DNA from 4 places in the Neorhizobium phenanthreniclasticum genome. Region 2 is predicted to be linked to each of the others. Evidence: predicted binding sites of a transcription regulator. Region 2 holds the regulator's gene; each other region holds the start of a gene.
The links. The regulator LexA, encoded in region 2, represses DNA repair genes until DNA is damaged. The targets are predictions, from matches to a motif close to TGTTCNNNNTGTGTTCNG.
Positions count from the first base shown of each region.

Region 1: the regulator LexA is predicted to act here: its motif matches at 3,050-3,067, upstream of recA (recombinase RecA).
Region 3: the regulator LexA is predicted to act here: its motif matches at 2,529-2,546, upstream of ABK249_RS03640 (YifB family Mg chelatase-like AAA ATPase).
Region 4: the regulator LexA is predicted to act here: its motif matches at 4,244-4,261, upstream of ABK249_RS06010 (ATP-dependent helicase).

Region 1 covers NZ_JBEAAL010000023.1:98,623-104,455, reverse strand. Annotated here, with positions in the region: gene alaS (alanine--tRNA ligase) at 1-1,720, opposite strand, end outside; gene recA (recombinase RecA) at 1,902-2,990, opposite strand; gene cckA (cell cycle histidine kinase CckA) at 3,236-5,833, opposite strand, start outside.
Region 2 covers NZ_JBEAAL010000020.1:122,330-128,162, forward strand. Annotated here, with positions in the region: gene ABK249_RS23225 (ComEC/Rec2 family competence protein) at 1-1,415, shown strand, start outside; gene lexA (transcriptional repressor LexA) at 1,396-2,118, opposite strand; gene ABK249_RS23235 (VOC family protein) at 2,318-3,190, shown strand; gene kdsA (3-deoxy-8-phosphooctulonate synthase) at 3,195-4,043, shown strand; gene eno (phosphopyruvate hydratase) at 4,163-5,437, shown strand; gene ABK249_RS23250 (FtsB family cell division protein) at 5,692-5,833, shown strand, end outside.
Region 3 covers NZ_JBEAAL010000001.1:735,040-740,872, reverse strand. Annotated here, with positions in the region: gene ABK249_RS03655 (sn-glycerol-3-phosphate import ATP-binding protein UgpC) at 1-719, shown strand, start outside; gene ABK249_RS03650 (cupin domain-containing protein) at 825-1,328, shown strand; gene gshB (glutathione synthase) at 1,403-2,353, shown strand; gene ABK249_RS03640 (YifB family Mg chelatase-like AAA ATPase) at 2,628-4,163, shown strand; gene cysK (cysteine synthase A) at 4,274-5,239, opposite strand; gene ABK249_RS03630 (Dps family protein) at 5,513-5,833, shown strand, end outside.
Region 4 covers NZ_JBEAAL010000002.1:377,269-383,101, forward strand. Annotated here, with positions in the region: gene ABK249_RS05990 (DUF1328 domain-containing protein) at 174-347, opposite strand; gene ABK249_RS05995 (ABC transporter ATP-binding protein) at 408-1,442, opposite strand; gene ABK249_RS06000 (ABC transporter permease) at 1,439-3,007, opposite strand; gene ABK249_RS06005 (iron ABC transporter substrate-binding protein) at 3,104-4,120, opposite strand; gene ABK249_RS06010 (ATP-dependent helicase) at 4,280-5,833, shown strand, end outside.

The sequences.
Region 1 (5,833 bases), on a different contig from region 2:
GCGCCTCATGCAATAGGTGGGTCGCCGAATGGTTCGACCGCAGGCGTGAGCGGCGACTGTGATCGACCGCCAGCGCCACGGCATCTCCGACCTTCAAGGTGCCATCGGCGACGATCGCGCTATGAACAAAAAGGCCCTCGCCCTTCTTCTGCGTATCAGAGACGTCCAGCCGGGCACTGTCCGTAGAGATTGCACCGGTATCGCCCATCTGGCCACCGGATTCCCCATAGAACGGTGTCTGATTGACGATCACCTGCACCTGATCACCAGCCGATGCGCTATCGACCGCCTTGCCGTCGCGGACGATCGCCTGGACGACGCCCTCCGCCGTCTCTGTGTCGTAACCCAGGAATTCGGTCGCACCGAACTTTTCCTTGAGTTCGAACCAGATCGTCTCGGTTGCCTTGTCGCCGGAGCCCGCCCAATGGGAGCGGGCTTCGGCCTTCTGGCGCTCCATGGCGTCGGTAAATCCTGAAATGTCGACACCGATTTCACGGGCGCGCAGCGCATCCTGGGTCAAGTCGAGCGGAAAGCCGTAGGTGTCGTAGAGCTTGAAGGCTGTTTCACCGTCGAGCATATCGCCCTTGTGAAGCGTGCTCGTTGCGTCGGACAGCAGCGAGAGGCCGCGTTCCAGCGTCTTGCGGAAGCGGGTCTCCTCGAGTTTCAACGTTTCGGAAATCAGGGCCTCGGCGCGCACCAGCTCCGGATAGGCGCGGCCCATCTGCTGGACGAGCGCCGGCAACAGTTTCCAAAGCAGCGGCTCCTTGGCGCCAAGCAACTCGGCATGACGCATGGCGCGGCGCATGATGCGGCGAAGCACATAACCGCGTCCTTCGTTGGACGGAAGCACGCCATCGGCGATCAGGAAAGCGGTGGACCGCAAGTGGTCGGCAATCACGCGATGGCTCGCGCGACGCTCGCCTTCCGCCTTGACGCCGGTTGCCTCCTCGGAGGCCGAAACCAGTGCGCGGAACAGGTCGATATCATAGTTGTCATGCTGCCCCTGCAAAACGGCCGCAACGCGCTCCAGACCCATGCCGGTGTCGATCGAAGGACGCGGCAGGTCGATGCGCTCCTCCTTCGTAACCTGCTCATATTGCATGAAGACGAGGTTCCAGATCTCGATGAAACGGTCGCCATCCTCCTCCGGCGAACCGGGAGGGCCGCCCCAGATATGCTCGCCATGGTCGTAGAAGATTTCCGAGCATGGACCGCAGGGGCCGGTATCGCCCATCGCCCAAAAATTGTCGCTGGTCGGGATGCGGATGATCTTCTCGTCGGCCAAGCCGGCGATCTTCTTCCACAGGCTGAAAGCATCGTCGTCCGTATGGTAGACGGTCACCAGAAGACGGTTGCGGTCAAGGCCGAATTCCTTGGTGATCAGGTTCCAGGCAAGCTCGATCGCACGCTCCTTGAAATAGTCGCCGAAGGAGAAATTGCCGAGCATTTCGAAGAAGGTATGGTGGCGTGCCGTATAGCCGACATTGTCGAGGTCGTTATGCTTGCCGCCGGCCCGCACGCATTTCTGTGCGGTCGCGGCCGTCGAATAAGAACGGGTCTCCAGACCGGTGAAGACGTTCTTGAACTGCACCATCCCGGCATTGGTGAACATCAGCGTCGGATCGTTGCGCGGCACCAGCGGACTGGAAGCCACGACTTCGTGTCCGTTCTTTCGGAAATAGTCGAGAAAGGTCGACCGAATTTCATTCACGCCGCTCATGCTACGCCCTTCTTCACCGCCGGATGCGGTCCGTTATTTGAAAACCAGAGGCTTGTATCGTCCGCACCCCCAACTGTCCAGCCGCACACCGCTCAACCAAACGAGAAACCGGCCGCGCATCTTTCGATTCGCGGCCGGCTATAAAGTAACCGAGGAGAAGCTCCAAACGCGACGGAACCGCCTACATTTCGGCGGCTTCGCCGCCGTCGTCCGCGTCGGGACCGCCATTCTGGAGGAAACGATCGGCGATGAGACCGGCATTCTGGCGAAGCGACATTTCGATCTCGCGGGCAAGTTCGGGATTGTCGCGCAGGAACGTCTTGGCGTTCTCGCGGCCCTGGCCGAGACGCTGGCTGTTATAGGAGAACCACGCACCGGACTTTTCGACGATGCCGGCCTTCACACCGAGATCGACGAGTTCGCCGGTCTTGGATACGCCCTCGCCATACATGATGTCGAATTCCACCTGCTTGAAGGGAGGCGCCATCTTGTTCTTGACGACCTTGACGCGAGTCTGGTTGCCGACCACTTCCTCGCGTTCCTTGACCTGTCCGATGCGACGGATGTCGAGGCGAACCGAGGCATAGAATTTCAGCGCATTGCCGCCGGTCGTGGTTTCCGGCGAACCGAACATGACACCGATCTTCATGCGGATCTGGTTGATGAAGATGACCATGCAGTTGGAGCGCGAGATCGAGGCCGTCAGTTTGCGCAGCGCCTGACTCATCAGTCGCGCCTGCAAGCCCGGAAGGCTGTCGCCCATCTCGCCCTCGATTTCAGCACGCGGCGTCAGCGCCGCAACCGAATCGACGACGAGAACATCGACGGCACCGGAGCGCACCAGCGTATCGGTGATCTCGAGCGCCTGCTCGCCGGTATCGGGCTGGGAGATCAGGAGATTCTGGAGATCGACCCCGAGCTTGCGGGCATAGACCGGATCGAGTGCATGTTCGGCGTCGACAAAGGCGCAGATGCCGCCCTTCTTCTGGGATTCGGCGATCGTCTGCAGTGCGAGCGTCGTCTTGCCTGAGCTTTCAGGGCCATAGATCTCGACGATACGGCCCTTCGGCAGACCACCGATACCAAGCGCGATATCGAGGCTTAGAGAGCCGGTCGAAACCGTCTCGATCTCGACGATGTTCTCGTTCGAGCCGAGCTTCATGATCGATCCCTTACCGAAGGATCGTTCGATCTGCGACAGTGCCGCCTCCAGCGCCTTGCTCTTGTCCACGCCTTTATCCTCTACGAGCCGCAAAGTATTCTGTGCCATATGATCCCACCTTTAGGTTATTGCCACCGCGCAAGCAATGAAGCAGCCGATAAAGATGATGTACATGTTTTGTTCTCATTTGACAAGCGCCAATCAACTGCTTGACTGCAAATCGTTATTTCCATTCCGTTCTCAAGATGTTCACGTATTCTGGCATGTGGAAAATTCATCAAGGAAAACAAGACATCGCCACATCCAGCGGACGAATCGCAGCGTTTCGAAATTTTTAGAAACCGGCCCGCTTCTCAGTTCGAATCAAGCATCTCCCGGACCGCGACAGCGAGCTGCTTCAGCGAAAACGGCTTTGGCAGGAAGCCGAACTTGGCGTCAGCCGGCAGGTTACGGGCAAAGGCATCTTCCGCATAGCCGGAAACGAAGATGAACTTCAGGTCCGGATAGGATTTGCGCAGCTCGGTAAGCAGCGTGGGCCCGTCCATTTCCGGCATGACGACATCGGAAACGACGATATCGACCTTGCCCTGAAGTTCCTCCATGATCTCCAGCGCCTCGGTGCCGGAACCCGCTTCGTGAACGGTATAACCGCGCGTTTCCAGCATGCGCTTGCCGCCGCGACGGACTGCTTCCTCGTCCTCGACCAACAGCACGACTGCGGACTTGCCTGTCAGATCGAGGTCTTCCGCGGGCGTCACCGAGACGACCGGTGGCGGGGCGGCCTGACCGGCCGGGGCATTGGTGGCAGCCCCCGGAGCGACCGCGACTGCCGCCTCGGGCACGTGGCGGGGCAGGAAGATGCGGAAACTCGTGCCGCGGCCGACTTCCGACTCCGGATAGATGTAGCCGCCGGATTGCTTGACGATCCCATAAACCATGGAGAGGCCGAGGCCGGTACCCTTGCCCACTTCCTTGGTGGTGAAGAAGGGTTCGAAAATCTTGTCCATGATTTCGGAGGGAATACCGGTGCCGGTATCGGAGACCTCCACCATCACGAAATCTTCCGAAGGCAGGTCCGCCTGATGAAAACCCGCGGCTTCCTCCGCGGAGACGTTGCGGGTCTTGATCAGGATCGTGCCGCCCTGAGGCATGGCATCGCGGGCATTGACGCAGAGATTGATCAACACCTGTTCGAACTGCGAGAGATCGGTGCGCACCGGCCAAAGATCGCGGCCGTAGTCCACTTCGAGCTTCACATTCGTGCCGGAGATCAATCGATCCACCAGCATGCGCAGATCGCCGACGACATCTGTGAGGTTCAGCACGACCGGCCGCATGGTCTGCTTGCGCGAGAAGGCAAGCAACTGGCGCACCAGCACAGCCGCGCGGTTGGCGTTCCTCTTGATCTCCATGAGGTCCGCGAAACTCGCATCGGAAGGACGCGCCTGCAAAAGCAGGTGATCGGATGAAAGCAGGATTGCGGTGAGTACGTTGTTGAAGTCATGCGCGATGCCGCCCGCAAGCGTACCGACCGCATTGAGCTTCTGTGTCTGCGCCATCTGGGTCTCGAGCGCCTTCTGCTCGGTCGTTTCGACCGCATAGACGATCGCCGCTTCTTCAGGCGCCTCGTCGCTCTCGTCGATCACGGCATTCACGTAGAAGCGCATATAACGGTTTTCGTCAGCAGGATGGCGCGAATCAATGGGTGCAATGTCACCCTGCCGGTCCTTTGCGGCGGCAAGCGCCTGCATGAGCTGCTGGCGGGAATTTTCATGCACGATGCGGTCGAGATCCGCGCCGGTCTCGACGTCGTCGCGCGATACCACGCCGGCGAACAGTTTCAGGAACGGTGCGTTGATGCGCAGGATCCTGCCTTCGCCGTCGACGGAAGCGATCGCCATCGGCGTGTTGTTGAAGAAGCGCGTGAAGCGCATCGCCGAGGCCGACTGATCTCCCTCGCCGCCCTTCGGCCGCGTCAATACGATCGTGCGGCTTTCACCCGGCGCACCGTCGCGGGTGGCGCTGACACTGTGCACCAGGCGCACGGGCAGGCTTTGGCCGTTGGTACGGCGCAGGTCGAGATCGAGCGTTTCGGTCCGCTGCAGCCCAGGGGCCGCCTGCACCGACTGAATGAGCGCCATGCCCTCGCCCGCCACAAGGTCCGAAATCGTCATCGAACGCGGCATGAATTTGGTCAGATCAATGCCGAGCCATTCGGCGAGCGTGGCATTGAGATAGAAGATCTCGCCCTTCTTTCCGGCAGAAAAGAAGCCCGCCGGAGCATGGTCGAGATAGTCGATTGCATTCTGCAGTTCCCGGAAGAAGCGCTCCTGGTCCTCACGTTCGGAGGTGATGTCGGTAATCTGCCAGATATCGAGCTGGCCCTTGCCGGCCGGCCCGAGCAGCCGCGCCTTCAGACGATACCAATGGGCACCCGAGCCGTTGCCGGTGACGCGGCCAAGAGGCTGCAGAAGCCGGAACTCCTCGTGACCCTCACGCCCCTCACGGAGCGCCGTGGTCAGCCGGTAGAGCGCCTCGGTCGATTCACGGGTCTTGGAAAGCAGTGCTTCCAGGGATTGCACATTGCTTGCCTTGGTCGCGCCGGTCATCCGGCCATAGGCGGCGTTGGCATAGAGAATGCGACCCTTCGGATCGGTGATCAGAATTCCGTCGGGATGGCTGGCGAGGAACCCGCGTGCCAGCTCGTCGGATCGCGATTGCGGCATGACTTCGACAAGGCCGATAAGCGAGGAAACCAGGAAAAAAATGCCGACCATGGCGAGGATGCCGAGCAGTCCGAGCACCACCTCGTTGGCGAGCGCATGCTGGAACAGCACGAAGCCGGCGGCCACCCCGCAAAGCACGAGAGCCAGAAGAACGATCCGGATGATGGTGCCGCCGCGTGTCCCGCGCTCCACCAGAGGCGCCTCGTAGTTGCCGCCTTGCTGCAA
Region 2 (5,833 bases):
TTGCCCAGGCCTATCCGGTGAAGAAGATCGCTGCCGCCGGCGCGCTCGTGATGGCGACCGCCTATTACCTGATTTCCGGCTTCGGTGTTTCGGCCGAGCGGGCGTATATCATGATGGCGGTCATGCTTGTCGCAGTCTTCTTCGACCGACCGTCGATCAGCTTGCGCAACGTGGCGCTTTCGGCCCTGATCATTATCGCCGTTTCGCCCTCGGAAATCCTGGGGCCCAGCTTCCAGATGTCCTTTGCGGCTACCGCAGCGCTGGTCGCCGGTTATGCGCTCTGGAAAAATCGATCGAAAAAGCACGATCCGGAACCGCTGCAAATTCGTCACCCTGTGGTGACGCCGGTACTGGCTTCCTGGAAATTCATTGCGGGCATTCTTGCCACGACCCTGATCGGCAGCACGTCGACGGCGATCTTTTCGGTCGAGCATTTCCATCGGATTGCGACCTACGGCGGCCTGGCGGCAAACCTCGCCGCCATGCCGATCATTTCTTTCGTGGTCATGCCGGCCGGACTGGTCGGCATGCTGCTCGTACCGTTCGGGCTCGATGCGCCTTTCCTGAAGCTCATGGGTCTCGGCCTGGAAGCGGTGATCTCCATAGCAAGACATGTCGCGGCCTGGGGCGGCGACGCCGGTATCGGTCGTCAGCATCCCTGGTTCCTGCCTGTCTCCACGGCCGGTTTTCTTCTGCTGACCCTTTTGAGAAGCAGGCTTCGGCTGGTCGGCATTCCGCTCGTTGCCGCCGCATTGCTGTTCTCCTGGCACGAACGATCGAAGCCCCTGCCGGATATTCTAGTTGCCGAGGACGGAACGATGATTGCCGTGATAGGCAGGGAAGGTATTGCCACCAACCGCACCCGTCCGCCCGATTTCATCTACGGCCAGTGGAAACGGGCACTTCTCCTGGGCGATCCCATAAAACCGGACGTGTCATCAGCAAGAGATAAACCGCCCGATGGGAAGCCTGAGGAGCGCCGCGAGCTGACGCAGGCCGAAATCGAGACGGCGCGGTCCCGCATCAGGCAGGTGCCTGCCGGTCATTTCGTATGCGAGCCGCGTGTCTTCTGCGGGGTGAAAACTTCCGGGGGCACCAACATAGCCTCCGTCGAAGACAGCCGTTATGCCGGTGCGGCCTGCGATGCCGCCCATATCATCATCGCGCCGCGCGCCCGTTTCGATCACTGCCGCTCCGGCGCATTGATGATCAACGGCAATGCTTTGCGAAAGACTGGTGCGCTCGAAATTTCCCTGCACGGCGCAGCCGACATCCGGCAATGGACTATTCGCCCCGCCATGGCCGGCCATGACCGCCCCTGGAGCAGGCATCGCCACTATGACTGGCGGAACAAGATGTTCGCCTCGGCGCTCCCGGAACCGCTTCGGCAATTGATCAATGGTAACGGCGGATGAGGCCGACCAGCTTGCCCTGGACCTTTACCCGGTCGGGCGGGAATATCCGGGTTTCGTAGGCCGGGTTCGCGGCTTCCAGCGCGATCGAGGCGCCACGGCGGCGGAAGCGCTTCAGCGTCGCTTCCTCCTCGTCCACCAGCGCTACGATGATGTCTCCCGGATTGGCGGTGTTGCTGTTGCGGATGATCACCGTGTCGCCGTCCAGGATGCCGGCCTCGATCATCGAATCACCCTTGACTTCCAGCGCGTAATGTTCGCCGGAACCAAGCATCTCGGCGGGCACTGCGATATCATGCGTGTTGTTCTGGATCGCCGAGATGGGCACGCCGGCGGCGATGCGGCCCATGACGGGAACCGTGGTGGCGTTGGAGAGATCGTCGTTGGCTGCGGGCTTGGCCGGAGCGGCAGCGACCGGCTGCGGCTTGCCGAGGCTGCCCTCGATAACACTCGGCGAGAAGCCGCGGCGTGGCTGCAGGCTCGACTGATAGGCTTCCGGCAGCTTGATGACTTCAAGGGCACGTGCCCGGTTCGGCAGGCGGCGGATGAAGCCGCGCTCCTCCAGTGCGGTGATCAGCCGGTGGATGCCGGACTTCGACGCGAGGTCGAGCGCGTCCTTCATTTCGTCGAAGGAGGGCGGCACGCCGGATTCCTTCATGCGTTCGTGAATGAACAGAAGCAATTCCTGCTGTTTGCGCGTGAGCATATTTGGCACCTTGAGAGTCGGAAACAAATCAAGAACATACACTATATGTTCCATATGTGTTCCGCAAGTCCCTAAATTTTCGTGAAGTATGATGATTTTTCTTCATGGATGTCTGCAACATATCTCTTTCGACACCACTTGCTCGAAGCCGATCCGCTGCCAATGTAGTGCTGCGATTCCGGATTCTGGGGGCTCTCGCGTGAATGCTAGACTAATCGATCATCTCGTTCTGCCGGTGGCGGACCTTGCCGTCGCGCGTTCGCGACTGGCAGAACTCGGATTTACAGTTGCGCCGGAGGCCTTTCATCCTTTCGGCACGGCCAATGCCTGCGTGTTTTTCTCGGATGGGGCCTATCTGGAGCCGCTGGCGATCGCCAACCGGCGTCAGGCGACAGCCGCGGCCAAGCGCGGCAATGTCTTCACCGCCCGGGATCTCGACTTCCGCAAGGCGCGTAACAGTCAGGGCTTTTCGGCCCTCGCGGTTGCCACGGGCGATGCGGCAGCCGATCACGCGCGTTTCAGGCTGCGCGGGATTTCCGCGGGCGATATCCTGGAATTCTCCCGCGGCGTGAAGATGCCGGACGGTTCCGAGACTGAGGCAAGCTTCCGGCTGGCCTTTGCGGGAGACGAGCATGCGCCGGATTTCTTCTTGTTCTCTGCACAGCGGATCAATCCGCTGCCGGCCGATCGAGGCGAACTGGAACGCCATTCCAATACGGTGACCGGCTTGAGCGAGATCGTTCTTTCGGCCGCATCGCCCGACGATTTTGCGCCCCTGCTCGAAGAGGTGCTGCTTGCGAAAGCCGGGATCGAAGCTGCGGCCGTGGAGCTTGTCGCTTCGAACACGCGCATCCGCGTCATGCAGGATCAAGATCTCGAATCGGAATTCGCCCTTGCGCCGTTGCCGAATGCCGAAGGTCTGCGCGGCCGGGCGATCATCTTCAAGACTGCCGATCTTGCCGTGACAGAGATCATCCTTGCTGCTAATGACGTCGCATTCGTCCGTCGGGAGGGCCGTGTGCTGGTCCAGGCGGCGCCCGGCCAGGGTGTGTTGTTCGGTTTCGAGGAATAGTCTCATGGAAGTCTCCGCCAATCCGCGCGTCTCCGTCGGCGAAGGGCACGGCAAGGTCGTCTTCGCACAGGATGCCCGCCTGTCGCTGATCGCCGGCCCGTGCCAGATGGAAAGCCGCGACCACGCCTTCATGATGGCGGGTGCGCTGAAGGAGCTTTGCGACAAGCTCGGCATCGGGCTCGTCTACAAATCATCCTTCGACAAGGCGAACCGCACGTCGATTTCCGGCAGGCGCGGCATCGGGCTCGAAAGCGCCATGGAAATCTTCGCCGATCTGAAGAAGGAATTCGGCTTCCCGGTTCTCACCGACATTCACACGGAAGAGCAGTGCGCCATCGTCGCACAGACGGTGGACGTGCTGCAGATCCCGGCCTTCCTTTGCCGCCAGACGGACTTGCTTGTCGCTGCGGCGAAAACCGGCCGCGTCATCAATGTCAAGAAGGGCCAGTTCCTGGCACCCTGGGACATGAAGAACGTGTTGGCCAAGTTCACCCAGAGCGGCAATCCGAATGTGCTGCTCTGCGAACGCGGCGTCTCTTTCGGTTACAACACATTGGTGTCCGACATGCGCTCGCTGCCGATTATGGCGGCGATGGGCGCTCCGGTCGTCTTCGACGCGACGCATTCGGTCCAGCAGCCGGGTGGACAGGGCGGCTCCACCGGCGGCCAGCGCGAATTCGTCGAGACGCTGGCGCGGGCGGCCGTTGCCGTCGGTGTCGCCGGCCTCTTCATCGAGACCCACGAGGACCCGGACAATGCTCCGTCTGACGGTCCGAACATGGTGCATCTCAAAGACATGCCTCGGCTGCTGGAAAAGCTGCTTGCCCTCGATGCGGTCGCAAAGGCTGCCTGAAGCGCCTGCCTGAAAAAGCGCGAAAAGCGGCTGCATTGTAATTTTCGTGTCACTGACTGTGGGACATGTTCAGTGACCCGAACCGTATAGATCCGACGTCCAAGCCCAGGGAGAGTCTTTTGACCGCCATCACCGATATCATCGCCCGTGAAATCCTCGACAGCCGCGGTAATCCGACGGTTGAAGTGGACGTTTATCTGGAAGACGGTTCTTTTGGCCGTGCAGCTGTTCCGTCCGGCGCGTCGACCGGCGCGCACGAGGCGGTCGAACTGCGTGACGGCGGCAAGCGTTACGGCGGCAAGGGCGTCGAAAAGGCTGTCGAGGCGGTCAACACCGAGATCTTCGATGCGATCGGTGGTTTCGATGCCGAAAGCCAGATCCACATCGACAAGACGATGATCGCGCTCGACGGCACGCCGAACAAGTCGCACCTCGGCGCCAATGCCATCCTCGGTGTGTCGCTCGCCGTCGCCAAGGCCGCCGCCGAATCCGCCGGCCTGCCGCTCTACCGCTACGTGGGCGGTCCGAACGCGCATGTCCTCCCCGTTCCGATGATGAACATCATCAACGGCGGCGCCCATGCCGACAACCCGATCGACTTCCAGGAATTCATGATCATGCCGGTCGGCGCCGATACGCTGCGTGACGCGGTGCGCATGGGTTCGGAAATCTTCCATGTCCTCAAGAAGGAACTCGCCGCCCAGGGGCATAACACCAATGTCGGCGACGAGGGCGGTTTCGCTCCGGGCCTGAAGAGCGCCCCGGAAGCCCTCGATTTCATCATGAAGTCGGTCGAGAAGGCCGGCTACAAGCCGGGCGACGACGTCTGCCTGGCGCTCGACTGCGCCTCGACGGAGTTCTTCAAGGACGGCAAATACGTGATGGAAGGCGAAGGCCGCACGCTGGAATCCGGCGCCATGGCCGATTACCTCGCCGAGCTCGTCGGCAAGTATCCGATCATTTCGATCGAGGACGGCATGGCGGAGGACGACTGGGACGGCTGGAAGGCGCTCACCGACAAGATCGGCGCCACGTGCCAGCTCGTCGGCGACGACCTCTTCGTCACCAATTCCGCGCGTCTGCGCGACGGCATCCGCATGGGTGTCGCAAACTCCATCCTCGTCAAGGTCAACCAGATCGGTTCGCTTTCGGAAACGCTCGATGCCGTCGAGACCGCCCACAAGGCGCGCTACACGGCTGTCATGTCGCACCGTTCGGGCGAGACGGAGGATTCCACCATCGCCGACCTCGCGGTCGCCACCAATTGCGGACAGATCAAGACCGGCTCGCTGTCGCGCTCCGACCGCCTTGCCAAGTACAACCAGCTCATCCGCATCGAGGAAATGCTGGGTCCGCAGGCGGCTTATGCCGGCCGCGGCATTTTGAAGGCCTAAACTCCACGCCCCTCCCTCACCCTCTCCCCGCACGCGGGGAGAGGGGATGTCCCTCCGCGCGGCGTTGTGAATGGGCAAAACGGCGCGACATATTTCTTCTCCCGTCAGAACTTACGGGGCTTCCACGTCCTGAATGTCGAGATCGGCGGACTCGATTCTAGTTAGCGATTGCTTAAGCAAGTTCTGCGAATTTGAAATTCTGTTCGGATCGATTTCTGCGATCCCCGTAGAGCGTGACAAGGCGTTGATTGGGCATGTGGACGAAGCATCACAGACAAAGAAAATTCGGTCGTTTTGTCCTCCCCGCCATTACCGTCGCCTTCCTTTCATACTTCGGCTATCATTCTGTGCATGGTGATCTGGGTCTGATCGCCACCGAGGAATTCGAGCGTCAGC
Region 3 (5,833 bases), on a different contig from region 2:
TCGACCGCAAGCCGCGTGCGCTCTCCGGCGGCCAGCGCCAGCGCGTCGCCATGGGCCGCGCCATCGTTCGCAAGCCGGCGGCCTTCCTCTTCGACGAGCCGCTCTCCAACCTCGATGCCAAGCTGCGCGTTTCCATGCGCGGCGAGATCAAGCGCCTCCAGCGCCGCCTCGGCACCACCTCGATCTATGTGACCCATGATCAGCTGGAAGCGATGACGCTTGCTGATCGCCTCGTTGTGCTGAATGGAGGCAGGATCGAGCAGATCGGTGCGCCGCTGGAAGTCTATCATGCGCCGGCGTCCACTTTCGTGGCGAGCTTCATCGGCTCCCCGGCCATGAACCTCGTCAAGGGCGAGTTGCATGGCGACAGGCTGGCGATCGGCCCGTCGGTGATCGGCCTCAACGGCTTCGCGCCCGCCTCCGGTCCCGTTACGGTCGGGGTCCGCGCCGAGGATATGCGGGTTGCACGCGAGGATGAGGAAGCGTTGCCGTTCCGCCTGGAATATACGGAAGAACTGGGCTCGCAGCGTCTCATTCACGGCGCCGTGGGCGACCAGCAGGTTACCGTCGCCGTCTCGCCCGAGACCGAGCTCGCGCCCGAGATGCGCATTGCAGTCGATGCGAGGCGTCTGCACTTCTTTGCCGCGGATACCGGCAGGCGCCTTCCGGGCAAAGTTCCGGCCGAGGCGAAATTCGCGCCGGCCGAGCCGGTGGCCTGATCGGTCCTGAAATCGGGCCGATCGCTAAAATTGTAGCGTCGGTCTGAACGACCAGCTTACGCTTTGCGGCTAATGTCCCGCGGACCTGACAGCCAAGGGGGCAACATGAGCTGGCAAATCCTGGCGGCGGCCGCGACGGCCATCGCCGTCCGATACAAGTCCTATGCGCCGGAACCGTCGACGGCAAAACCCTTCATCGGTGCCTGCCCGGATTCTCTGGAGATGGCGCCGCTTCCGATCGAGCCGAGCTGGGTGATTGCCGGCAATCCGCAGGCGCGGGCCGCTTCCCACTCGAAGGCTGAGGACGAATGCGCGGCGACCGGCGTGTGGGATTGCACGGCGGGCACCTTCCGCTGGTTCTTCGGCTGGGACGAGACGGTGGTCATCCTCGAAGGCGAGGTGCATGTGACCGCGGAGGATGGCACACAGCGCGTTCTCCGTGCCGGCGACGTCGTCTATTTCAAGGGCGGCACCTGGGCGACCTGGCACATTGACAACTATGTCAGGAAGATCGCCTTCCTGCGCAAGCCGTTTCCCGCGCCGCTCGCATTTCTCTACCGCCTGCGCAACATGCTGCGTCCCAGGGGCCAGGTCGGCCTCGCCGGCTGATGGTCGCTTTGACCGGTTGCCTTTGAGTGTCCGCCGTCCTACATCAGGCGGGCACTTTTTGAGGGGCTGAAGTCATGGCGAGAATCCGCAAAGTCGCATTTCAGATGGACCATATCTCCGGCATCAATATCGCCGGTGATTCCACCTTTGCCATGGCGCTCGAGGCGCAGGCCCGCGGCTATGAGCTTTTTCATTATACGCCCGACCGGCTGAGCATGCGTGATGGCAAGGTCTTCGCCGCCGTAGAGCCGCTTTCGGTGCGTGACATCAAGGGCGACCACTTCACGCTTGGCGACAGGCAGCGTATCGATCTCTCCGCCATGGACGTCATCCATCTGCGCCAGGACCCGCCCTTCGACATGGGTTATATCACCTCGACGCATCTGCTCGAGCGCATTCACCCGAAGACACTCGTCGTGAACGACCCCGCCTGGGTGCGCAATTCGCCGGAAAAGATCTTCGTCACGGAATTTGCGGATCTGATGCCGGCGACGCTGATTTCCCGCGATGTTGCCGAGATTGCGCGCTTCCGCGAAGAAATGGGCGACATCATCCTGAAGCCGCTCTACGGCAACGGCGGGGCCGGCGTCTTCCATTCCGCCCGAGACGATCGCAATTTCTCCTCGCTTTTGGAAATGTTCAACCAGATGTATCGCGGCGAGCCCTTCATCGCCCAGGCTTATCTGCCCGCAGTGCGCAAGGGCGACAAGCGCATCCTGTTGATTGACGGCAAGCCGGTCGGGGCGATCAATCGCGTGCCGGCCGAGCACGACAGCCGTTCCAACATGCATGTCGGCGGCCGCGCGGAACCCGTCGAGATCACCGCGCGGGAAGAGGAAATCTGTGCCCGCATCGGTCCGGCGCTGCGCGAGCGCGGCTTCCTTTTTGTCGGCATCGATGTGATCGGCGATTACATGACCGAGATCAACGTCACGTCCCCGACCGGCATCCGCGAGGTGAAGAAGTTCGGCGGCGCCGATGTCGCAAGCCTTCTTTGGGATGCAATCGAAGAAAAACGCGGCTGATAAAGCAATTCCGGAAAAGGCGAGGCTTCGCTCATTCGAAATTGCACAAAAAGAAGGCGGCCTCATGATTTCGTGAAGGTTGAGCCGCCGCCGTTTCGGATCCGGATCGTCTTTGTTCCGTCAATACAACTGGCTGCAACCTCGTTGCAGCGGCGGCGCGAAATTGTTCGTCTAATGTTCTTGTTTTATTCCTTGTTCCATGCCAGATTGCAATCGCTGGCGCGGAAGGCGTGTAATCGCTGGTGCTTCAGTCAGGGCTTGGGGGCAAGTTGAAATGGTTGCACGCGTCAGTACGGTTGCATTCCAGGGGATCGAGGGCGTTCCGGTCGACGTCCAGGTGATGGTCGGTCCGGGCAAGATGAACATGCATATCGTCGGTCTGCCGGACAAGGCGGTGGCTGAAAGCCGGGAACGGGTGCAGGCGGCGCTGCATGCATCCGGGCTTGCCATGCCGCCCAAGAAGGTGACGGTCAACCTTGCGCCGGCCGACCTTCCGAAGGAAGGATCGCATTTCGATCTGCCTATTGCATTGGGGCTGATGGCGGCGCTGGGCGCGATACCTGCGGATGCGCTGGCCGATTACGTGGTGATCGGCGAGCTCAACCTCGACGGAACTCTGGCGCCGGTGACCGGCGCCCTGCCGGCGGCGATCGGTGCCAACGCGATGGGAAAAGGCCTGATCTGCCCGGCCGATAGCGGTGCGGAAGCGGCCTGGGCGGGCGCGGATATCGATATCGTCGCGCCGCGCAGCCTGATTGCGCTTGCCAATCATTTCCGCGGCACCCAGGTGATCTCCCGACCGCAGCCGGCGATCCGGGCGATGCCGGCCAATCTCCCCGATCTCGCCGATATCAAGGGGCAGGAAAGCGCCAAGCGGGCGCTGGAAGTGGCGGCGGCCGGCGGACACAATCTCCTGATGGCAGGCCCGCCCGGCTCCGGGAAATCCATGCTCGCGGCGCGGCTTCCCTCCATCCTTCCGCCGCTGTCCGCTGCCGAGCTTCTGGAAGTCTCGATGATCCATTCGATCGCCGGCCAGCTCTCCGGCGGCAAGCTGTCGGATCGCCGTCCCTATCGCACGCCGCATCATTCGGCCACCATGGCGGCGCTGGTCGGAGGCGGCCTGCGCGCCAGACCGGGGGAGGCGTCTCTTGCCCATCACGGCATACTTTTCCTCGACGAGTTCCCGGAGTTTTCGCCCCAGGCGCTCGATGCACTGCGTCAGCCGCTCGAAACCGGGGAATGCATCATCGCGCGTGCCAACCACCGGGTTTCCTATCCGGCGAGCATACAGCTCGTTGCCGCCATGAACCCGTGCCGCTGCGGCATGGCGGGTGAGCCCGGCCATACCTGTGCGCGCGGCCCGCGTTGCGCCGCCGATTACCAGGCGCGAATTTCCGGTCCCTTGATGGACCGTATCGATATCCGGATCGACGTGCCGGCGGTATCAGCCGCTGACCTGATCCGCCCGATGTCGGCGGAAAGGAGTGCGGATGTGGCAAAGCGGGTCGCCGCGGCTCGCGAAAGACAGCAGGAACGTTTCGCGGGCGCCGGTTGTCCGGGCATCCTCACCAATGCCCGCTGCTCGACATCACTGATCGAGAAGTTCGCCGAGCCGGACCCGAACGGATTGCAGTTGCTCCGGGATGCTGCCGAAAAGCTCAAATTTTCCGCCCGCGGCTACCACCGCGTGCTCAAGGTGGCGCGCACTCTGGCCGATCTCGACAACAAGGATACGGTGGGCCGCATCCATCTCGCCGAAGCGATCTCCTATCGCATGGCTGGCGAACGGCTCACGAATGCGGCGGCGTGATTGCTGTAGTGAGCAGTGATTAGTCGGTGGTGAATAGTGCTTTCATCGAGTTTATGTGCTGCGATCTGCCGCGACACTACTCACTACTCACTACTCACTATTCGCTCGTTTCACCCACCCAGCCCTTCGAACAGTGCCGTCGAGAGATAACGTTCGGCGAAGGAGGGGATGATCACGACGATGTTCTTGCCGGCATTTTCAGGCCGGCTGCCGACTTCGATGGCAGCGGTGAGCGCTGCACCGGAGGAGATGCCGACGGGAACGCCTTCGAGGCTGGCGACGAGGCGGGCCATTTCGATGGCTTCCGCGCTGTTGACGGTGACGACCTCGTCGTAGATCGAGGTGTCGAGAATCTTTGGGGCGAAGCCGGCGCCGATCCCCTGTATTTTGTGCGGCCCGGGCTGGCCGCCGGAAAGCACGGGCGATTCCTCGGGCTCGACGGCAATGACCTTGAGGTCCGGATTACGGCTTTTCAGCACCTGTCCGGCGCCGGTGATCGTACCGCCCGTGCCGATGCCGGAGACGAAGATATCGACCTTGCCGTCGGTATCGTTCCAGATTTCCTCGGCCGTCGTCTTGCGATGGATTTCCGGATTGGCAGGGTTCTCGAACTGCTGCGGAATGACCGCGTCGGGCAGCGAGGCGGCGAGCTCTTCCGCCTTGGCGATCGCGCCCTTCATGCCCTTCGGCCCTTCGGTCAGCACCAGTTCGGCGCCGAGCAGTGCCAGCATCTTGCGGCGTTCGATCGACATCGTCTCCGGCATGGTGAGGATCAGCTTGTAGCCTTTCGCGGCGGCGGCGAAGGCAAGGGCGATGCCCGTATTGCCGGAGGTCGGCTCGATCAGCGTGGTCTTGCCGGGTGTGATCTTGCCCTGGGCTTCGAGGCTCTCGATCATCGCCACACCGATGCGGTCCTTGACGGAAGCGATCGGATTGAAGAACTCCAGTTTGGCAAGCAAATTGGCTTTGACGCCTTTTTCCTTCGCGAGCTTATCCAGCCGCACGATGGGTGTATCGCCGATCGTTTCGGTGATCGATGAATAGATCCGGCCGCGGCCCGGTTTCTGTTCCGACATGGTGTTCTCCCTGACAAGTCGTTCTGATGCTGGAAGATAGGTCCAAAGAGCACTGGAGACCAGCCGCATTGATCTTCCCTGCGCCGGTCGGGGAGAAAAAAGATGCAGGAAGAGAGCTCGATGCGGAGAGTTTTTGCAACAGCGGGACGTTTTGGAAAATCCCTGCCGAAATAGGGATGGGCAGCTATTGAAAAAGCCCCGGCATAGGGCACTTTAATTCCAGATCGTTGGCACCGAAAGGCGGCCCATGCTCGATCTTGAAGGGGATAATCCATGTCTGATAATGCTGCCCGGAACCGCAAGCTTGCTCCGCTCGCCACGCCCTCAGATCTCGGAACGAACGCCGTGAAGGATATCGCCGCAGCGCTCACGACGCTGCTCGCCGATGTCTTTTCACTTTACCTCAAGACCAAGAATTTCCACTGGCATATGTCCGGTCCGCACTTCCGGGATTACCATCTGCTTCTCGATGAGCAGGCAGAGCAGATTTTCGCAATGACGGATGACGTTGCCGAGCGCGCCCGCAAGATCGGCGGCACGACCCTGCGTTCGATCGGCCATATTTCCCGGCTGCAGCGCATCCCCGACAATGAC
Region 4 (5,833 bases), on a different contig from region 2:
ACATCAGATGTGCCAAACGCGACGCACCTGCCTTGCTGAGGTAGGTTTTCCCCAACTTGCCCTGTCCGAATTTCGGCAGGGCTTTTTCTTTTCGGAGATGGAAGACCGAGAAGGAGCCGAGATCGGCAAGCCTCTTGGATTTGCGGGCTACCGCAGATCCCTCTTCCAGGGCGTCACATCACCGCGCCGCCGGCCATGAGCGCCAGCACGAGGAATACCAGGAAGATGACGAGGAAGAGGAAGAAGAGAAATTTCGCAATCGTTGCGGTGGCCGCCGAGATGCCGGAAAAACCGAGAAAACCGGAGATCAGCGAGATGACGAGGAAGATGAGAGCCCATTTCAGCATGGAACTTGTTCCTTCTTGTTGATGGCCGCATAACGTGAAGGAAGGTTCCAGGGTTCCCGGCTATCGAAAAACGTGCGCTGTCCCCGAGACACCGATCATCACCCGATCCCCGGGAAAAAGCGCCTCGCGGCTCGGAATGTCGAGGCGGAAGGAAAACGCTTCTGCGCCACCGAGCGTGATCCGAACATCCGAGGTCGCTCCGCAGAAATTGATCTCCGCTATCGTGCCCGGGGCTCCTTCGCCACTCGCATGCGTCACCGAAATCTGCTCCGGCCGAAGCATGATCTCGGCCTTGCCCCGATAGGCCGTATCGTCGACCGGCAGGAGGCCCAGCGGACTTTCCGCGCGGCCTTCGCCGATCACCGCCGGCAGCACGATCGCCTCGCCGAGGAAGGCGGCGGTCACCGGATCGACCGGCTTCGAATAGACCTCGCGCGGAGTGCCCACCTGCGCGAACTTCCCGGCCCGCATCACCGCCACCTGGTCGGCGAAGGCGAGCGCCTCACCCTGGTCGTGGGTGACGAGCAGCGTGGTGATGCCGGCCGCCGTCAGCACTTCCGTCACCGCCTTGCGGGTGGCGGCGCGAAGTCCCGTGTCGAGCGCCGAGAACGGTTCGTCGAGCAGCATCAGCCTCGGCTTGCGGGCAAGCGCGCGGGCGAGCGCCACGCGCTGCTGCTGGCCGCCGGAAAGCTGGTCCGGCCGACGGGAAAGCATGGCACGGTCAAGGCCCACCATGCCCATCAGTTCCGCCGCCTTCGCCTCCTTGACGGCCCGCTCCGCGTTCAGTCCGAAGCCGATGTTTTGCGCTACCGTGAGATGCGGGAAGAGGCAGCCGTCCTGCGCTACGATGCCGATGCCGCGCTTGTGCGCCGGCACCTGGGCCGAACCGTCCGCCATCAGTTGCCCGCCGAACACGATCATGCCTTCGTCCGGCTGGTCGAAGCCGGCGACGAGGCGCAGCAGCGTGGTCTTGCCGCAACCGGACGGTCCGACGATCGCCGTGCGGCTGCCGGCCGCGACCGAAAGATCGATGCCGTCGAGCGCGGCCACCATGCCGTATCGTTTGCGCAGGGAATTGAGTTGGAGAAGCGTCATCGCCCGGCGATCTTCTTGGACTGGTAGTGGAGAAGCCATATGAGCGGCATGGAAAAGATGACCATCAGCAGAGCATAGGGGGCAGCACCGGCATAGTCGATCTCGCCCGTCAGTGCAAAGAAGGCCATGGCGAGCGTGCGTGTGCCGTTCGGCGCCAGCATCTGCGTCGCCGTCAGTTCGTTGATGATACCGAGCGAGGCGAGCGCCACGCCTGCGGCGGCGCCAGGGGCAGCGAGCCTGACCGTCGTCGACCAGAGCGCATTGCCGGGCGAGCGGCCGAGACTGGCGGCCGCCTGCTCCAGCTCCACGGGCACCTGGGCGATGCTCGCCCTCAGGCTCACCAGCGCCCGCGGCAGGAACATCACGACATACGCGAGCACGATGGTCGCCACCGTCTGGTAGAGCGGCAGCATGACGCGCACGGTGACGGTAACGAGTGCCAGCGCCACGACGACGCCGGGCATGGAACTCGCGAGATAGTAGCAGCCTTCGAGGAAGCGGGTCGCACGGGTCGGCCGGCGCACCGAAAGCCAGGCGATCGGCACGGCCGCAGCGGTCGTCGCAAGCCCGCCGATCAGGCAGATGGCGAGCGTCTGGATGAGCGAAAGCCCGACCTCGTCCATCCGCCAGATGCTTGAGCCCCCGGCGATCAGCCAGCGGCCGATGGTCAGAGCCGGAATGCCGAGCGAAAAGGCAGCGACCGTCAGCGGCAGCAGCAGGCAGGGATATTTCCACTTGCCCAGCCGGATGATCTTCAGTTGGCGCGCGACGCCGGGCCCGAGCCGCGCATAACGGCGGGAACCGCGAAGGCCCGCTTCCAGGCCGAGCAGCACGAAACAGCAGAGAACCAGCACCAGCGCCAGCATATGTGCGGCAGTGCCGTTATAGGTCGACTGGAACTGGTCTATGATCGCCGTCGTAAACGTGTCGAAGCGGATCATCGCGAAAAGCCCGTATTCGGCGAGCAGGTGCAGGCCGATCAAAAGCATGCCGCCGCAAAGCGCCAGCCGAAGCTGCGGCAGCACCACGCGCCGGAAAACGGCAAAAGGCGCCAGCCCCAGCGAGGCCGCCTGATCCTCCAGCGCCGGATCGAGCAGGCGGAAGGCAGCAGCGAGCGGCAGGTAGAGAAAGGGGAAATAGGCGACGACCGAGATCGCCACCCCGGCAAAAAGCCCGTGAAGGCTCGGCCACATGCCGATCCAGGCGTAGGAATGCACGAAGGCGGGCACGGCAAGCGGTGCCACCGCGAGCCAGGACCATAGACGTGCGCCCGGCAGGTCGCTGCGTTCGGTCAGCCAGGCAAGCGACACAGCAACCACGATACAGATCGGAACAGTGAAGAAAATCAGGAGGATGGTGTTGACCATCAATTCACCGACCCGGCCGCGGAAGATGAGCAGCGCGGCCGTTTCCCAACCGGTGACGGCGGTTGCCCACAGCACGAAACCGAGCGGCAGGAGCGCCATCACCGCCACCGCGACCGCGATGGTCAATGTCCAGGACGAGGCCGCCGGCATGCGGCGGCGCGGTGCGACTGGAACACTGGTGTCAGTGATGGAACTCATGGAAGACCCGAAAAACATGAGACATCGCAGGTAAGCCCTGCGATGTCTCCATGCAACACTTATTGCTGAGTATTAGAGCAAACTTATTGCCGCATCTCAGAGGAGGCCGGCCGCCGTCATCATATCGGTCACCTTGGCATTGTTGAGTGTCGAGGGCTCCACCTTCGGCGCCCGCAATTCGTCGAGCGGCACGAGCGCCTTGTTGGACGCTTCACCCTTGCCGACCGCGTATTCGAAGGACGTGCCGTCACGCAACACCGCCTGGCCGCCCTTGCCTGTCACCCATTTGAGGAAGGCCTGCGCCTGTTCCTTGTGCTTGGATGAGGCAAGGATGCCGCCGCCGGAGATGGAGACGAATGCACCCGGATCCTGGTTCCTGAAATAATGCAGCGCGACGTTCTTCGAGTTTTCACCGGTCTTCGCCTGGTCGCCGAAATAGTAATAGTGGTAGATCAGCGCGCCCTCGGTCTGGCCGGCATTGACGGCCCTCATCGCGGTGGAATTGCCGCGATAGGCGGTGAAGTTCTCCTTCATGCCCTTGAGCCAGTCCGCCGTCGCCTCCTTGCCCTTGAGCTGCAGCAGCGCGCCGACGATCGCCTGGAAATCGGCGCCCGAGGGAGATGCGGCCCAGCGGCCCTTCCATTCGGGCTTGGCGAGATCGAGCATGGATTTCGGCAATTTGTCTTCGGAAAGTTTCGTCTTGTCATAGGCAAAGACGGTGGAGCGGGCGGCAATGCCGATCCAGTGGCCGTCCGCCGGGCGGAACTGTTCCGGAACCTGCTCGAGCGTCGCCAGATCGACCGGAGCGAAAAGCCCCTTGCCGTCGACCAGCGCCATGGCCGGCGAATTTTCGGTGAGGAACACGTCGGCCGGCGAATTGGCGCCTTCCTGGACGATCTGGTTGGCGAATTCGAGGTCCGAGCCGTTGCGCACGGTCACCGCGATGCCGGTCTCCTCTGTGAAGGCTTCGACCCATTCCTTCGTCAGCCCCTCGTGCTGGGCATTGTAGATGGTGATGCTGTCGGCCACCTGCGCCGAAGCAGGTGTCGAAAGCGCGATGACGGAGAGGGCAAACGCCGCAGCGCCGGCAAAGAGGGGGGAAGAAGTTTTCAAGGTCGCCTCCAAGCGAGAACTTACGCGGGCTGTCATAGCGAAACACGAGAACAGCGGTCAAGTTAAGGCGCATTCCCAAATATGTGAATGAGGGCGAGGCCAGGCGAATCAGCTATGGCTAATTCGAACGCAACGGGAACGAGCCCGCCGGAAGCAGGAATGCCAGCAGTCGCCTATCTGGAAAAATTGAATGACGCGCAGCGGCGTGCGGTGGAGCATGGATCGGACGTGCCGAAGGGCGGGCCGGCAGGCCCCCTGCTCGTCATCGCCGGCGCGGGCTCCGGCAAGACCAACACGCTCGCCCACCGGGTCGCGCATTTGATCGTTTCCGGCGCCGATCCGCGCCGCATCCTGCTGATGACCTTTTCCCGCCGCGCCGCATCAGAAATGGGCCGCCGCGTCGAGCGCATCTGTTCGCAGGTGCTTGGACCCAATGCCGGCATCATGACCGATGCGCTCGCCTGGGCCGGCACCTTCCACGGCATCGGGGCAAGGCTCCTTCGCATGTATGCCGAACAGATCGGCCTCGATCCGGATTTCACCATCCACGATCGGGAGGATTCCGCCGACCTGATGAATCTCACGCGCCACGAACTCGGCTTCTCGAAGACGGAAAGCCGTTTCCCGACCAAGGGCACCTGTCTGGCGATCTATTCCCGCGCGGTCAATTCGGAGACACCACTGGACGAGGTGCTGAAGGCGCACTTCCCCTGGTGCTCCGCCTGGGAAAAACAGCTTCGGGAACTCTTCGCATCTTACGTCGAGGCCAAGCAGGCCCAGAACGTCCTCGATTACGACGATCTCCTGCTCTACTGGGCGCAGATGATGAGCGAACCGGCGCTGGCGGAAGATGTCGGCGGCCGCTTCGATCACGTGCTGGTCGACGAATACCAGGACACCAACCGGCTGCAGTCGTCGATCCTGATGGCGATGAAACCCGGCGGCCGAGGTTTGACCGTCGTCGGCGACGACGCCCAGTCGATCTATTCCTTCCGGGCAGCGACGATCCGCAACATCCTCGATTTCCCCGGCTCCTTCGATCCGCCCGCCGATATCGTCACCCTCGACCGCAACTACCGTTCGACCAATACCATCCTCGCCGCCGCCAACGGCGTCATCGAGCTTGCCCGCGAGCGCTTCACCAAGAACCTCTGGACCGAACGGCAATCGGAGGAGCGCCCGCGCCTCGTTGCCGTCCGAGACGAGACCGAACAGGCGAACTACATCGTCGAGAAGATCCTCGAAAACCGCGAAACCGGCATGACCTTGAAACAGCAGGCCGTGCTTTTCCGCGCCTCGCATCATTCCGGTCCGCTGGAGGTGGAACTTACCCGCCGCAACATCCCCTTCGTGAAGTTCGGCGGCCTGAAGTTCCTGGACAGCGCCCATGTGAAGGACATGCTGGCGACGCTGCGCTTCGCCCAGAATCCGCGCGACCGCGTCGCCGGCTTCCGCCTGATGCAGCTCATCCCCGGCATCGGCCCGCAGACGGCGGGAAAGATCCTCGACGCCATCGCCGCCGATCCCGAGCCGCTCGCGGCTTTGCAGGAAATCCCCGCCCCGCCGCGTTCGGGCGCCGACTGGCCGGCCTTCGTCGACATGCTGGCCTCCCTGAAACAGGGCACTGCCGGCTGGCCTTCGGAGATCGGCCTTGCCCGGCTGTGGTACGAGCCGCATCTCGACCGCGTCCACGAGGATGCCGAAACCCGCAAG